Regions from separate parts of the Gynuella sp. genome, predicted to be linked through region 1. Evidence: predicted binding sites of a transcription regulator. Region 1 holds the regulator's gene; the other holds the start of a gene.

Region 1 (8,219 bases):
CACTCACCGCTGGCGAGTCCAGAGGGTTTGCCGTTGGATGATTCCTTCAAGCCGAGGGTGACATAGTCAGCGAGATAATCCGGATGCTGGCCGATATGCATGACCAGTGGATTCAATGGCAATCCCTGAATACCCAGAATGTGAGCATAGGCACCACTGAACCAGGTGGAAAAGACCATGCCATTGCCCCAGATGATGGAGGTAGTCATTTTGTCGTATGCAGCCGGGAAGTTATCGTAGTCACTGCCAAGCCCGCGATAACGATCGATATTGTTCCAGTATTCCCAATAAGATGCGGCCGAGGACGCATGCAGATACATGCCCCGGCGGGTTAGTTCATCGTTACCGGTAATCAGGCCGTAGAGTACAATTGCCCCATAAGCGTTGGCGGCTTCGGAGGTGGACTCATTGTTATTGCCCAGGACGAAATTGGCGTGCCCTGAAGCCCAGGAAAAGCCGTTGGCTGGATCGAAATTACGGGTATAAGGGAACATGGGATCATTACGACCGGCTGCATAATCACGAATCAGCAGTTCCACCATACCGCCCCAGGCATCTGGTGCGCACCAGCTTTTGTCGGTCCGACAGATTTCTGCGGCGGCCCGGACAAAATAGCCGTAATGGAAATGGTGGTCGTTCAGTTGTTGTTGTGACCCAAAACTTTCAGAAAAGCCCAACAGCGTGTTCCACTGGTCGTCGTAGGCGAAGTATTTAGTGGCATCAGGTTGACCATCGTGAGTGGCGGTAAACCAGTCTTCCAATTCAGCCTTCAGCCAGTTAATCAGCCGATCATGTTCGTTGGTCATGCCATGTTGCTGTGCAAGAGCAGCCAGTTCAGCGACCTTGCCGTAGTTTTTTCCGGCCCAATAGGTATCGGTGGCAGTGTTCCAGGATGATTCGCCGCGATTGACGAATTCAGTTATCAGACTTTTGAGCTTACCAACATCGTACCCGGCCGTATTACTGGCAGGCAGGGACGGTAACACGCCAATAAACGGTAGTTCATAGCTGAACTGTGAGAGGGGATGAAAGCGGACAATACCTCTGGAGCTACGGACTTTATAGCCGGAGGTGGATGCATTCTGATCGTTTTTCCACTGCAGCGGCATCTGACCGGCCATTGTGGTGACTTCCTGGTTCTGAAACAGATAATGTTGCTGAATGCGGACGCTGTTATCAGCCAAATCAACATTGTAATCGATACGGACTTCATCCACCCGGTTCAGGGCCAGGGCCGCAAAATCATCGATCATGGCCTGGGAGGGCAGCCCATCATTGACAGGCAGCCATACTGCCGTGAAATGGCCACTGTTGTTGCTGGCGGTGACGCTGGCGGCGTTGACGTTGCTATACTGAGTATCACCTTCACCAACTATCAAAAAGCTGTTGCGGTTGCTGGCAACATCGGTCCAGATGCCCAGTTTATTGCTGTTCTGGTAGAACAACCCCCGTTCCGGGCCATCGGCCCCACGAGTATTTATCTTTAACTGCCCGCTGAGGACATCAATGAACACATACGGGGAGCCATACACAAATGTCGCCCGCATAACAGCCGTGCCGCCATCACGCCATTCGACGGTGACACTTCCGTCGCTGTAATCATAAAGAGTGGCATCGAGGTTACTGTGTGCGGTGTTGGCAAAGGCAATGCCGTCAAATACTTCACTGAACGGATCTGGGATGGAGTACTGCCAGGCATTATTGCCATCGTATTTCAAGCCATTGGGTATGCCCATCATACGGAAACCCAGGTTGGTAACCCGGGCAGTAATGGGGTCGGGGGTAATATAGCTGGTTTTACTACTGTCGCCGACAGGCATTTCCCCATAAAAAGAAACTGAGCCCCACCAGCGGTGAGTGGCTGTTGGTTCGCTGGAGGCCGGTCCGCTTAGCTGTGGGATTAATGGTTTCGGTGCGCCAATAATGCCTGAAGGAGGGTTACAGCCCTCGATACCAGGTTCCACTATACCGGCATTTTGAATCCAGTAACCATGGTCGATGGAGCATGTATATCCTTCCGGGTTGGCTTGGCTGCTGATGCTGCCCGACCCTACAGAGGTAATGGCTGCATGTGCCGATGTGCAGAAAGTACCTATAACCACACTGCTGATCAGCATAGTTGTTTGACACCGGTGCCAGATGTTTTTCTTACTGCGTTGCATAAGTTATTGTCCGCATAGTCCCATGTTATTGGTTACAACGAATATATTTCCAGCCTGGAAAACTCAAATGATTTCGAAAGTGCTTTGAAATATTGCTAGAGTGGTCACGCATGTCATGAGACATTCACACAGTAAGTAAAGGTTTGTTACGGATAGTCGAATGTTGATATAGATGTTAGAGGCTGATGCAATGTGCTGATCTTCGATGGAGCTGAGCTAACTTAAGAGGCCTTTGAAAAATAGCAATAGTTTGATGCTGGCGAGGAAGCACCCACTCGCAACACCGCAGTTTACTGGCGTAAATGAGGATGTGAGACTGGGGCTGACAACGTCCTGCGCGAAATTAGGCCATTTTTCAGAGGTTCCTTAATTCCAGTGTAGACCCATGAATGCAACGTTACAGTGTCCGTTTTGCAGTCGTAAACAGGATAATCCAGTCATAAAGTTGGCGGGCAGTCACCGTTGGCACTGTATGCACTGTCGACGCATGTTTTTGATTGTGGTCAGGAAGTCGTGGTGGGGGTGGCGCTATCAGACGCACATTATCTGAGCAGTTTTCCGGGGCAGAATCTATTGGCACAAAAAAACGGGCATGTGCCCGTTTTCCGCTATGAAACGTCTCAGTTTACAGCGTCTTTCAGTGCTTTACCGGCTTTGAATGCAACGGTATTGCTGGCTGGAATCTGAATGCTCTCACCGGTCTGTGGGTTTTTACCCGTCCGGGCGGCACGACTTCTTTTTTCAAAGGTGCCAAAACCAATCAGAGTGACAGAATCCCCTTTGCCAACTGCACCGGTAATTTCATCAAGAATCACATTTAGTACGTCAGCAGCTTTTTCTTTTGAGATATCCGCTTTTTCAGCAATCGCAGCAGCCAATTCTGGTTTACGCATAGATTTTCCCTCGTGTCATTATCATTATAGGCCCCAACAAAATTGGGGTAGTTAATTGAACCGGTTTGCTCATAGGAGTCCTGGAACCTGCTTGGTCAAAGCCATACGTTCCTTGACATACTCCCGGGTTAAAGCAAAGCCGAGTAATTGGTCGCCCTTGGTGTAGAGAGCTTTAATCCCGGATTCATTCTCTTCCACTGACCATTGACCTTGTTGGCCAGGAATGGGAGCCTGTATCACTATCGGACATGCTGGTGTTTTGACGACAACAGGCATAGCAGGGTAATGGACTTCCATGGGCGTACCATTGAGAGTGGCGGCCAAAGCCCTGGCAGCGCTCATCAATGGCAAGACATACAATAAAACATGACCTTCAACCTCGGCACAATCCCCTAACGCGAAAATGTGCGAGAAATTTGTCTCAAGATAACGATTTACTTTGATGCCATGGCCGGTAACCAGACCTGCTTCCTGTGCCAGGGTAATATTGGGACGCAAACCAATGGCAGAGAGTACGATATCCGATTCCAGCTCCTGACCATTTGTCAGCCAAGTCCTGATACCGGTTTCAGTTTTCATCATTCGATTGACCAGTGGTCCGAGATAAAACTGGACACCCAATTCTTCAAGGGATTGTTGCAGCTGTTGGGAAACCGGTGTTGGTAACAACCGCTCCATCAGCTGATTGCCTGGAGAAACCAGTTGTACTTGAAAACCAGCCGCTGCCAAGTCATTGGCAAACTCGCAACCAATCAGTCCTCCACCGAGCACTAATACTCGCTTCTTGCCGCTGAGATGCTCTTGAAAATGGGCAAACTGCTGTAGGCTGTTAACCGTAAAAACATGATCCCCGGCATCACCGGGAATCTCCTGGTTGTTGGGGGTCGCGCCGGTTGCAAGTACCAACCGATCAAAGGCAATGGTTTCTGAACCTATAAAAATCAGTCTGTTGTGGGGGTCGATATCCGTGACTTCGGTATTTATTCGAATGGTGGCATCAAGAATTTCCGACATTTTTCCTGGATCCGCCATGGTCAGGGTATTGGCGGTTTTTTCCTGGCTGATGGCATTGGACAACATGGGTTTGGAATAATTTCGACCATCGTCAGATGAAATGATGATCAGTTCCTGCTGCTTGTTGAGCTTGCGAAACTCCCTCGCCAGGCTGTACCCCGCGAGACCAGAGCCGATAATAATGATGGGTTTTGAGTTCGACATATCAACTCCTTACAGCTCGATCATTTCGAAGTCCTCTTTGCCAACTCCACAATCAGGGCAAGCCCAATCTTCTGGAATATCGCTCCAGGCGGTTCCAGGTTCAATCCCTTCTTCCGGTAAACCTTCGGCTTCATCATAAATGAAACCACAGACTATACATTGCCATTTTCTCATCACTTAACCCCCTATCGATTCTGCGGCCAAAGCTACTGAGCCTGTTTTGCAAAAGCAATAGCAGGGCTGTATTTCTCTACTAATTTCCTGGTATCGGTCACGCAAATTATCAACAAGTATAAGCATCAGATGATTCTGTTTCTGATAAACTGCGCAGCCATCATCAGTGTCCCAAGTTTGCGGTTTTGATCCCAATATTATGAATCAGGCTCTTAAATTACGGATTAATGCGTATATTGCGCTGACCCGTCTCAATCGTCCCATAGGAACATTTCTCGTTTTGTGGCCCACTTTATGGGCTTTGTGGCTGGCTGGTGGAGGGTTGCCGAAGATCTCCAATCTGCTGATTTTCATCACCGGTGTGGTGCTGATGCGCAGTGCCGGGTGTGCCATTAATGATTTCGCGGATCGAAATATTGATGGTCATGTTCAACGCACCCAGGCAAGGCCTCTTGCTTTAGGCATTATCAGGCATCATGAAGCTGTGATTCTGTTTGTGGTGTTGTGTCTGATTTCATTCGCTCTGGTGTTGATGACTAACCGGCAGACCGTCTACCTGTCGTTTGCAGGAGCAGCATTGGCATTCGCTTATCCATTTATGAAGCGCTACACCTATTTACCCCAGGTGGTGCTGGGGGCGGCTTTCAGTTGGTCGATTCCAATGGCATTTATGGCTGAAGCCGGGGAGCTGACATCAATTACCTGGCTGCTGTATACCGCCAATCTGCTATGGACAGTGGCGTATGACACTCTATATGCAATGGTTGACCGTGAGGACGATTTAAAAATTGGCGTGAAATCGACTGCTATTCTATTTGCCGAAGCCGATATTTTCGCAGTGGCAACTTTGCAGGGGCTGGCCTGGTTGACCTGGATACTGGTCGGTGTTCAGGCGGGGCTGGGACTATTCTACTACTTGGGCCTGTTGGTTGCTGGTGCTATGTTCTTCTGGCAGATCTGGAGTGTTCGCAATCGTGACCGCGACGCCTGTTTTAAAGCGTTTTTGCACAACAATTGGGTTGGAGCGGTTATTTTTGTGGGTATATTTCTGAACTTTCTATGACAGTCTATGAGTACCCATATTTGACACTGAGATGACAATTGTCACTAATTTGTCATAAAGGGGCAGTTTAATTTTGCCTGAGTCAAATTGAGTGAGATAGCTATGTCTGGAAAAACCATACTGGTCGTTGATGATGAGACCCCCATCCGAGAAATGATTGCCGCAGCGCTGGAAATGGCGGGTTATCACTGTATTGAGGCAGGTGATGCACAGGAAGCGATGTCAGTGGTAGTGGATCAGAAACCGGACCTGTTATTACTGGATTGGATGTTGCCTGGTTCCAGTGGCGTGGAAATCTGCCGGCGGTTAAAACGGGACCACCTGACAGCCGAAATACCGGTGATCATGTTGACGGCCAAAGGGGAAGAGGACCATAAAATTCAGGGGTTGGAGGCCGGTGCCGATGATTATATCACCAAGCCGTTTTCTCCCCGTGAATTGGTGGCGCGACTGAAAGCGGTATTACGCCGGGCTACCCCGCCTGGTGTGGAGGAGGCGATTGAAGTGAATGGCCTGAGGCTTGATCCAGGCAGTCATCGGGTCAGCTCAAATGGACAGGAAATTGAAATGGGCCCTACAGAGTTCAGGCTGCTACAATTCTTCATGAGTCATCAGGAACGTGCCTACACACGGGCACAGTTATTGGATCAGGTCTGGGGAGGAAATGTTTATGTGGATGAACGTACGGTCGATGTACATATTCGCCGCCTGCGCAAAGCCCTTGGTGACCAGTTGATGACCATGATTCAAACCGTACGTGGAACTGGCTACCGTTTTTCTGCAAAAATCAGCTGACTCCCAATTAGAATTGGATAACACTTTTCAATGATTAAAGATTATCGACGGCAGCATCTGACTTCTGTTGTTGCCATGGCTTTGGCCGTGATGTTGATTGGCGCCATTCTGGGCTATCCACTCATTGCCCTGCTGTTGTATCTGATCGGTTATGTCGCTTGGTCCATGTGGCAGCAGAACAAGCTGATCGAGTGGCTAAAACAAAAAGACACCACCGCAGAAAGTTTGCCGGACACCGACGGGCCGATGGGGATGGTATTTGATTATCTCTACGGATTATTACGTCGGCATCGTCTCGAAGTACACCGTCTCAATACCGTTATCAACCGATTCCAGACCTCCACATCTGCTCTTGAGGATGGGATTGTGATTGTGAATCAGGATGGCACATTGGAGTGGTGGAACGAAGCGGCTGGTGACTTGTTGAGTTTTCAGCCGCAGGACCGTGGCCAGCTGATTAACAACCTGATTCGCAGCCCTAAATTTCAAAAGTTTTTCCGCAATGCCGTTCCCCGTACCAAAGTGAATATTCCTGCTCCGAGACGCGAACATCTGACATTGCAGATTGCCATTACCATATATGGTGAAAACGAACGATTGCTATGGGTGCGTGATATCTCCCGACTGCGGCAACTGGAACAGATGCGCAAGGATTTTGTTTCCAATGCCAGCCACGAACTGCGTACACCATTGACGGTGCTGCAGGGGTATCTGGAAACATTTATTGATATGGGTGACGTGTTGCCAGAACGTATGCATCGGCCATTGCAGCAAATGCAGGCGCAGACCCGGCGCATGACCAATCTGGTCAATGATTTGATGCTATTGACCCGCCTTGATGGTGATGATGATCGTCGCGGAGACATGCAGGTACATGTAAGGCAGTTACTGGAAAGTATTGTTGAGGATGCGCAAGCCCTCAGTGGAGATAAACACCATCAGATAGAGCTCGATATCGAAACTGAAGCTGACCTGATGGGAGATCCGAATTCATTACGCTCCGCGTTTTCCAACCTAGTGTTCAATGCTGTGCACTATACTCCGGAAACCGGCCATATTCTCGTTTCATGGCGTCAGGATGAACGGTTTGCTTATATGAGCGTCAAAGACAGCGGTATTGGTATCGAAGCTCGTCACATTCCGCGTCTGACGGAACGTTTTTACCGGGTTAATGTTAGCCATTCTACAGCGACAGGAGGAACTGGCCTGGGGTTGGCAATCGTCAAGCATGCGCTGCAAATCCACGACGGTACATTGGATATTAGCAGTGAGGTTGGTAAAGGCAGCACATTTACCTGTCGCTTTCCTGTGAAGAATCTCTATCAACAACAGGAAGAGCAGCTGGCTGAGGAATAGTGGCTGGCTGTACTACTTAACGTACGGCTGCAATATATTTGGATAAAAACCCGAGTTTGTCCGGATCATCATCGACATATTTCAGTGATACCAGTAACTGGTCACAGGACATGTCTTTTTCCATCGCCGATATAGACACAATAAAACAGTTCATGCGTGCCACTTCTTCCGATTGGTCCGGCAGCTGAATATCGACGACAGCCTGATCAAAGACAATGGGAACCAGCTCTGCTCTGGGGATCTGCAGTAAGATTTCGACCAGATTGATATCGCGAATCACCGCAGTCACTGAATTGTGAGCTACTCGCAATTGTGCGGCACCTTTATTCCCCGACCGGCTTCTTGCCTTCACCGCAGCCTGTTTGCGCACCAGTTTTTCGGTGGCTGAATGGACTGCCAGAACACTGGCAGAGCCAGTGTTAGTTGAAGGTTTAGGAGGAGTAATTGAGGCTGCACCGAGCAGGTTCTGAGCCGAATCCTTGAACAACCCTTTAGGGTCATTACTCTGAGGCGCTGCTGTTGCGCTTTTTCCGCCGCCATTGAGTAATTCCTGGATAT
Region 2 (8,219 bases), on a different contig from region 1:
TAATAAACAGGCGAACCGATATCCAGCGACCCCAAATCGTCTGCCTGAATGGAAAACGCTGTTCCGGGCATCCCATTGATCACAGAGGGAGGTGTTTCGAGCCCGGTAAAATCCTGAGCCATTGAATCTGAAGTCCCTACATCCACACCAATGTATGCACCAGAGATCAAAGTATCTATCCCCGATACACCACTAAGCCCGATTCTGGGCCTAACCACCCAAAAGCGGGTATCACTTCGCGCTAATCCCTCCACGTTCTTTTCCAGCGCAACCGTGGCCACAACATAAGATTGATCCTCATTTAAAGTAACGGATGTAACCCTACCAATATCAACGTCCTTATATTTCACAGGGGTTTTTCCGGCTTCAAGACCACTGGCAGTTAAAAATGTGATGGAGATTTCTGGGCCCTGCGCAAGCCAGTTTTGAACAAACATGGCGATTCCAATCAATATTGCAGCAAATGGCACTAACCAGATAAGGGATACCCGATGCCTGGAATAGGTTATATTCGGCGGGGCCAGTTTCTGCATATCACCGTTTTCCTGACTCATTTTGCTCCTCATAATCCCAGATCAAACGCGGGTCAAAACTCATTGCCGCAAGCATGGTCAGAATAACCACCAAACCAAAGTATAAAATCCCCATTCTCGGCTCGATATCGCTGAGAGCCTTGAACTTAACGAGAGCAGATACCAGGGCCACCACCACCACATCCAGCATCGACCAGTAACCAATAAATTCTGTGATGCGGTAAAGTTTTGCCCGTTCGCGCATGGCCCAGGCACTACGCAGTTCAACACTGACTGACAAAATAATCAGCACAATGAATTTAAAACATGGTACGACCACACTGGCAATAAATATAATGACAGCAATATCCCATGAACCTAGCTGCCAGAATTCCATGATGCCGGCCATAATAGTACTCTCGGTTCTGCTTCCTAACATCTGTGTGTACATTACTGGTTCGATATTTGCCGGAATATACAACACCATTGCCGCAATCAGTAGCGCCCAGGTATGAGCCAGACTGTTATGTTTTCGTCTGTGTAAAGGTGAATGACAACGAGGGCAATATTTCTCGATACTTCCAACTTCAGATACCAGTCCACACACATGGCATCCAATTAAATTCAACTGCTCGGCTTTATAAAGAATCATAACTCCGGAGCCTTCTGATAAAGGCTTTGCTGCACCAGCCATATCGGCTCAAAGCTTTTATTGGTTATCAAAGTGATCATCCAGGTCAGCGCAGCAGTAGCCCATAATCCCAGGCCGGCGACAACATCGAGATAACCGGACAATTTCACCACAGCCACCAAAATACCGAGCATACAGACATCAATCATACTCCAGGGTTTTAAGGCAACGAGAAGCTTAATAAGCATCCGCCAAAAGGGCGCCTGTCGATTTAAAACAGAAAAAGCCAGCACCCATAGCAGCAGAATTATTTGCATCGCAGGAACCACAATAACGACCATTAATATGGGAACTGCAATTAAAGCCACATTAGTCTGCATAAATACAGCGACGGACTGCCACAATGTGATCTCATTATGTAACCCCTGAAAACTGATACGAATCACCGGAAAAAAATTTGCCATCAAAAAGACGAACAAGGTTGCAATCACCAACGCCAACCATTGCATCAGGTCAAGCCGTTCCGATCGATACAGTACCGCATCACATACATAACAGCGGGCAATCTCTCCAGGTTTTAAAGCTCTGCGAGAATAGACTCTGTCGCAATATTCACAAATAGTCAGATGAGGATACGTACGCATTTAAAAAATTCTGAATCAGACTTTTTAGAATGGCTCTTGCCTAGCCTACTAGAGCCAATACCGGGATTAACGATTCTAACCCGTTCAACTGCATAATAGGTGAACAAATATGAGTCATGTCTGGTTCATTTGTCTTATATTCTTATATATGGATACCCATATGTAAGAATGATCTCTTTCTCAACGCGCCATAACTACAGTCACTCAATGCAACTGACCCATTTATCCCAACACCTGATACATGAAACTCGTCAGACTTATTTCGCCATAGACAATGGGCTTGACATAACCGTGGAAAGTAAGAGTGATGCGACTTGAATTAGGGCAAGAAAGCTCTGCTAGGGACAAACAAGATGTGATAGTAAACGGAGAGGGCAGATCACCACCAAAATACGAAACCCACAGATATAAGTGGAACTGACGATCCAGTGGTTATCCATTCCCTGGATATAACCACCGGATTGATCATGTCAGCTGAAGCTATTTTGCAGCAGTCACAGTTAGTTCAACAGACTGATCATGATATGTAGCAGAAACGGTGTAATCTCCTGCTTCAATAGCATTGAATTCACCTTCAACTTTACCAGCAGTCAACAGCGTAAAATGGGTTCCAACCGCCGGTGTCAAGCTCCCCATATTCAATGTCAACGAAGCGTCATCAAGATAAACTGCTTTATTAACGGCAATCTGACTATCATCACCATCCATGCTAACTTTTAAGCTACCCGCCTTCATCGTCAGATAACCGGACAGCTGCAATGTCCCGGCACTGTCAACTTCCAAAACACCATCTTTGACATAAACATCACCTGTACCAAAAGCTGCTGGGGATTCAGCTTCCAAAGTACCACCCTCAAGAACCGATCCACCGCTGTACTGATTATGGCCAGTCAACGTTAACTGTCCACTGCCACCCTTAGTCAGTTTACCGTTACCCGTAATATCGTTACGCCACCAATCATGAGCATTGAACCCTCCATTCGCAGCATCCATAGTGACCGTTACATCACCAATGAATGCGCCATAACCATCAGCAGCGGCCAGAAGATTGATCCTTCCCCAACCATTTGAACTGTCCAATAAAGGATAACCTGAGTCAATTTCGGTCGTATATAGCACGGCCCTACGTTGTTCTGAGTTCAAATATGGCTGACGGGATTTCAGCAAAGCTTCCGCACCCTCCGGCACAATAGGATCCTGATTGGCTGCAGAAGCATCCTGCGGCAAACCATAGGTCATACGCTCTGTATATAACGCCTTAATGGCGTCATGATCGGCATAGAAGTTGTTGTTGAACACTTCAATGTTAACATTGCTTCCATCCGTGAAACTGCCAACCTCATTCTCCGCCAATACCTGGTGAGCATAATCATAAAGACTCATACCCGCGTCATTTGCCTTCTGAGTAAAATACTCCTCCGCCTGATTGACAGCTGCGTCAGCATGGTCCGACCCAGTGGCTTCTGTTAGCACATATGCCGATATCGCCAGAGCCATTGTACGGGCGCCAATCACATCAACGGGAGAATGCATGCCGGCAAGGATACGACTTTCACCAAGATCAGAGCCACGCATTACCAGTTCAGAAAAACGTTGAGGAAATGCGTAAGCCATCGCCATGGAAGCCAGTATTCCAGCATTTGTATGCCCACTGGGATAACCACCATCCTTGCGTAAACTCTGACTATCCACTGTACCGCCTAAGCTGGCTCTACGCTGACAGATCAACCCTGGAACAACACTGATACTACTATCATACATATCAAAATTAATTGAAGTGGTGTTGTTGTTTGCATCAGTACAGTCACGGGATTCATTGCCTTGATAATTGACAATACCGGTATTATTCATACGCCATGGCCTTGGCGTGGAATAAATATACTTGGAACCGCTGGTAGACGATTTACCAATATGTGAACGGAAATCCTTTACCAACTGCACAACCGCAGACAGCGCTTCGCCAGCCGTATTTCCTGCATAGTCTTCACTATCATTATGGCCGATTGCGTAGTGACTGTTTTCCGTTACATCAGTCACCAGTGGTGTCGGCAAATCAACGTATGCCCCACTGGCTTTAATGTATTCTTCCGTCAATGGCCCCATTCCATCAATAACAGAATAGTTCTTACTACGGCGGTCATCCAGGAATGCACGGATAGCCTCATTCTGAGTACGATGAGTCGTCACATCGGCGACATATTGTATGTTTTTGACCCAGGTTTCAGAATCAATGACGGGGTTTGCCAGATAACTATCAGGCCCGGATCCCTTGGCAGCTGCCTGATATGTATCTGACGTCCCCTTCCAGACATCATTGATACCGCGCAACATGTAAGCATAAGGGTTGTCATTTATACTGTACTTTAAGTTTGAGTCTGCGTTATTAGCAGCAAAATTTGTGGAGGGCAATGGGTATTGGACAGCAGGTAGAACAGCAGAAAATGCCTTTCCAACACCACTTGGTTCACCAGGTTTTGAATAGCCAGTGTGGGTTTCGTTATTTTCAGAACTACTATCATCAGCATTATTGCAACCACTTACCAGAATTGACGTGGATACGATAGCGACATATAGAGCGGACAATCCGACGGATCTACGATGTATATTCATGGGAGACTTCTACTTTAAGGCAATGACAAAAAAACATGCAAACCAGCACTATTCTTGTTAAAAGAAATCTACTTTTGCATAAGGACTTTCATCTTATTATTGAAATGTGACACATTTGTTACCTTTATCATTTCAAACAAAACATAAAGACCATGTTTACTATTAAAAAGTTATCTCGGTTATCACTTTGGATTCTCAGATTGAAATGAAAATTTTTCAAAACTTTCGAAGAGCAGGCTTCGTAAAACAACAAGTTTTTTTACAAAGAACTGTATTTTTGAAGAGTTACTTGAAAAAGAAGACTAAGAGAATTTTCTGGAAAGAAATATTGACTCGACCTCAATAGGCAAAAAGGACGAAAAGACAGCAAGGTTTCAAATAGTGTTTATACCGAACCTCAGAACAACTGTCATTCGATACGTACTTAGAACGAACACACCTTGCTTCAGGCTATACACAGAACGGGCATTTAAGCATCCGTAGTCCAAGCAATTCTGAAACAAGGTACATTCAAATTTTCATGCCCAACAATAAACCACTATTAATGCTGGGCAAACAACTGAACCAAACCAACTACTTAAGGTTTATAGCTCCATGCTGTTAGCGAACTTACTCTTCGTGCACTCGGCTAGGAGAACGCATGGTTACAAATTCCTCAGCACTGGTTGGGTGAATGCCAATTGTCTGATCAAAATCTTTTTTCGTAGCACCAGCTTTGATCGCAATGGCAATTCCCTGGATGATTTCACCAGCATCAGGCCCGACCATATGCGCACCCAGAATTTTATCCGTTTGACCACAAACCAGCAGTTTCATAAAGCAACGTTCTTGTTTATCGGACAAAGTATATTTCATGGGACGGAAATTTGAGGTATAAACCAAAACACGTTTATGCATAAGTTTGGCTTGTTCTTCAGTCAAACCAACCGTGCCTATATTTGGTTGGCAAAATACAGCCGTAGGGATATTACTATAATCAACAGCTGCTGCTGTTTTATCATCAAATAAATGACGGGCAACAAACATCCCTTCTGCAAGAGCAACAGGTGTCAATGCCACCCGGTCAATGACATCACCTAGAGCATAAATATTATCAACACTGGTTCTGAAGTGCTCATCGACCTTAACCGCTCCGGATGAATCCACTTCAACTCCCACATTTTCAAGACCAATGCCATCGGTTTTAGCTTTTCTTCCGGTTGCCATCAGTACCTGATCACACTCCCAAACACTTTCTTTATCATCTGAACTAAAAGTCACTTTTAATCGCTTACTATCCGTTTTTTCGACCTTTGTCAGATTGGACTGGCAACGGATATCCACACCATTTCCAGCCATCTGATCTGCCGTAAAGTCTCGGACTTCATCATCAAATCCTCTAAGAATTTGTGACCCACGATAATGAAGCTGAACATTAGCGCCTAAAGCACTAAAAATACCCGCAAACTCCACCGCAATATAGCCACCGCCAATAATGACAATGTCTTTTGGAAATTCATCCAAATAAAACACTTCATTAGAACTGATTAAGTGCTCTCGACCAGGAATATCAGGAAGAAATGGCCACCCACCCACAGCAATAAGAATATTTCTAGCAGAATAAACATTGTCACCTACTTGAATATGGTGCCGATCTTTCAACACCCCACGACCATGAATAATATTGACACCGGCATTGGTCAGCATCGAATTATAGATCTCATTCAATCGATTGATTTCACGGGTTTTATTGTCTCTCAATGTCGGCCAGTCAAAGTCAGGGGCTGAAACATTAAGACCGTAGCTTTCCATGAGTTTAAAAGAAGACCGCAACTCTGAACCATAGACAAATAACTTTTTCGGCACACATCCGACATTGACGCAAGTCCCTCCGAGATAAAGCTCTTCAATAATTCCCACTCTTGCATCCAAGCCAGCTGCAAACCGAGCAGCCCTTACGCCACCAGACCCAGCACCTAAAACCAGTAAATCGTAATCAAACATCGACATTCACTCTCTATATTCAGTAACTGCATACTATTGTACAAGGGATATAATCAGAAAACGAAGCACACGCCTAAGAGACCCTCAAGTCATCAACAGCAGCACCAATACTGCACTAAAAATAAGCTCAAACCAGTCATATATGGCATATACACGTTTGCTTTTCGCAGATTTTGCCTTGCTCGGGCTCCCCCCTACCCGACATTGTTCATAGGAAGTCCTGGTCGTTACATGCATATAAAAAAGCCGGAATAATCCGGCTTATATATTATTAGGGAGGAAACTTGCTTCACGGGCCTTCATACGACAGAACTTTTATGCTTTTCACAAGGCTTATGAAAAACCGCTTCTTCGATTTCTCCAACTTTGACAGTTTTGAAAACCTTGTAGCCCATGGATTTATAAAAATCTGAATATCGCCGGTTACCTGTATCCAAAAATATACCAATTGAGTTTTCATCTTTAGCGCAATATTCATGGATGTTGTCCATCAGCATACGTCCAAGCCCCATCCCCTGATAGTCTGGATGTACTCCAATCAAATTAACCATGCGATGCTGCTTAGAGGGAATCGCCTGCTGAACTTCGGTGAGATACTGAATAAACCCTTTCGTACATTCATAACCAGTCGTCAAAAACATTTTCAGGCGCCACATAAACTGATCAGAAAGATCCATTTTCAATTCAATGTCAGACACAAACGCAATCCCTGCCAAATGATCATGAACCTCATCCACTACCCCGAATACAGTTTCATTGCGATCAAAATGTAGTTTGATTAACTCACGTATTGTGGCTCTGATACGCTGTTTATAACCGTGACTTTGATGCTGTAATAACAACTGAAAAGTAGGTTCATGACGGTAACAATGATAGAGCAAGGACCGGGCCTGCCTGGATATGGAACGGTCCAAAGTTACGACTTTGTAGCTGCTGAGATCACTCGACACTGCTGACGACATATGCAAATCTCCCCCAAATATTCGACTTTGTTATTATTATTGAATACGAAAATTGCGTGAAAATCGCTTTCTGAAGAAAGTCATCACACCTGATAACTCTAGGTCTGGCCTAAAAACCATTAACCTTATCGACTGTGTCAATTACCTTAGCATTGAAGGTATTAACTTACCAGCACGGCTTTTATTGCCTGACCAGAACACCTCTGACATTAACAATACCGGACTTCTTACCACTCTCCACATTCAGCTGATCTGCGACAATCCCCTGTTTATTAAGTTCCAGCATCATTTTGGAAAACACATCAAACTCAACATCATCAAACCAGATCCGCAAACCATTGCGACCATCATTTTCAAAACGCTGCAACTTTAACTTCTGGTCACGGGCAGCTTTATTAACCACTGACGACAAGGCCCCGCTGTCATCACTCGCATTACTTGCAGCGACACCACTCGTTTGCGCAATCGTTTTGGCTTGTGGCCCAACCTTCAATAACCAATCATATAATTCTGTACGGGATTCAAGTATGGAAACCTGATTGGATTTATATCCAAGCACGGGACTGATTAGTGCAGACCAGAGCAACAGTAATGAAAAAAAGACTGCCGTAGCTATTATAATCTGACGTTCGCGCTCGGCCAGTTGCTGCCATTTGAGTTTTAAATTATTCATCAACTTGATACTTTCCCGGTAATTCTGAAGTTTCCACGAGTCATATTTTTATCCTGACTGGCAGAGAGCTCGACATTGTACCCTTTTCCTTCTAACTTGGATTTTAGCTGTTCGAGTTTTTGAAAATCCTGATCCAGAATAACCATCAGCAGCTCCTGCTTATCCTGAGTATATCTCAAGGAAATAAGCGTTTCCTGGCCTTTA

What was found. Region 1 encodes PhoB, which activates phosphate uptake and scavenging genes when phosphate is short. Its sites were predicted from a motif close to TGTCATANNNNTGTCANA; they were not measured.
Region 2: a site for PhoB is predicted at 4,503-4,520, ahead of ACQY6I_RS05095 (phosphatase PAP2 family protein). Genes of this name have one in related genera too.

Annotation. Positions count from the first base shown of each region.
Region 1 is NZ_JBNKSF010000027.1:216,706-224,924, reverse strand. It holds gene ACQY6I_RS10820 (glycosyl hydrolase) at 1-2,117, opposite strand, end outside; gene ACQY6I_RS10815 (HU family DNA-binding protein) at 2,783-3,055, opposite strand; gene ACQY6I_RS10810 (FAD-dependent oxidoreductase) at 3,125-4,273, opposite strand; gene rd (rubredoxin) at 4,283-4,447, opposite strand; gene ubiA (4-hydroxybenzoate octaprenyltransferase) at 4,647-5,510, shown strand; gene phoB (phosphate regulon transcriptional regulator PhoB) at 5,613-6,305, shown strand; gene phoR (phosphate regulon sensor histidine kinase PhoR) at 6,336-7,661, shown strand; gene ACQY6I_RS10785 (response regulator) at 7,678-8,219, opposite strand, start outside.
Region 2 is NZ_JBNKSF010000014.1:45,744-53,962, forward strand. It holds gene ACQY6I_RS05080 (intermembrane transport protein PqiB) at 1-554, opposite strand, end outside; gene ACQY6I_RS05085 (paraquat-inducible protein A) at 535-1,164, opposite strand; gene ACQY6I_RS05090 (paraquat-inducible protein A) at 1,161-1,787, opposite strand; gene ACQY6I_RS05095 (phosphatase PAP2 family protein) at 2,268-4,397, opposite strand; gene gorA (glutathione-disulfide reductase) at 5,007-6,386, opposite strand; gene ACQY6I_RS05105 (GNAT family N-acetyltransferase) at 6,680-7,342, opposite strand; gene gspM (type II secretion system protein GspM) at 7,524-8,015, opposite strand; gene gspL (type II secretion system protein GspL) at 8,015-8,219, opposite strand, start outside.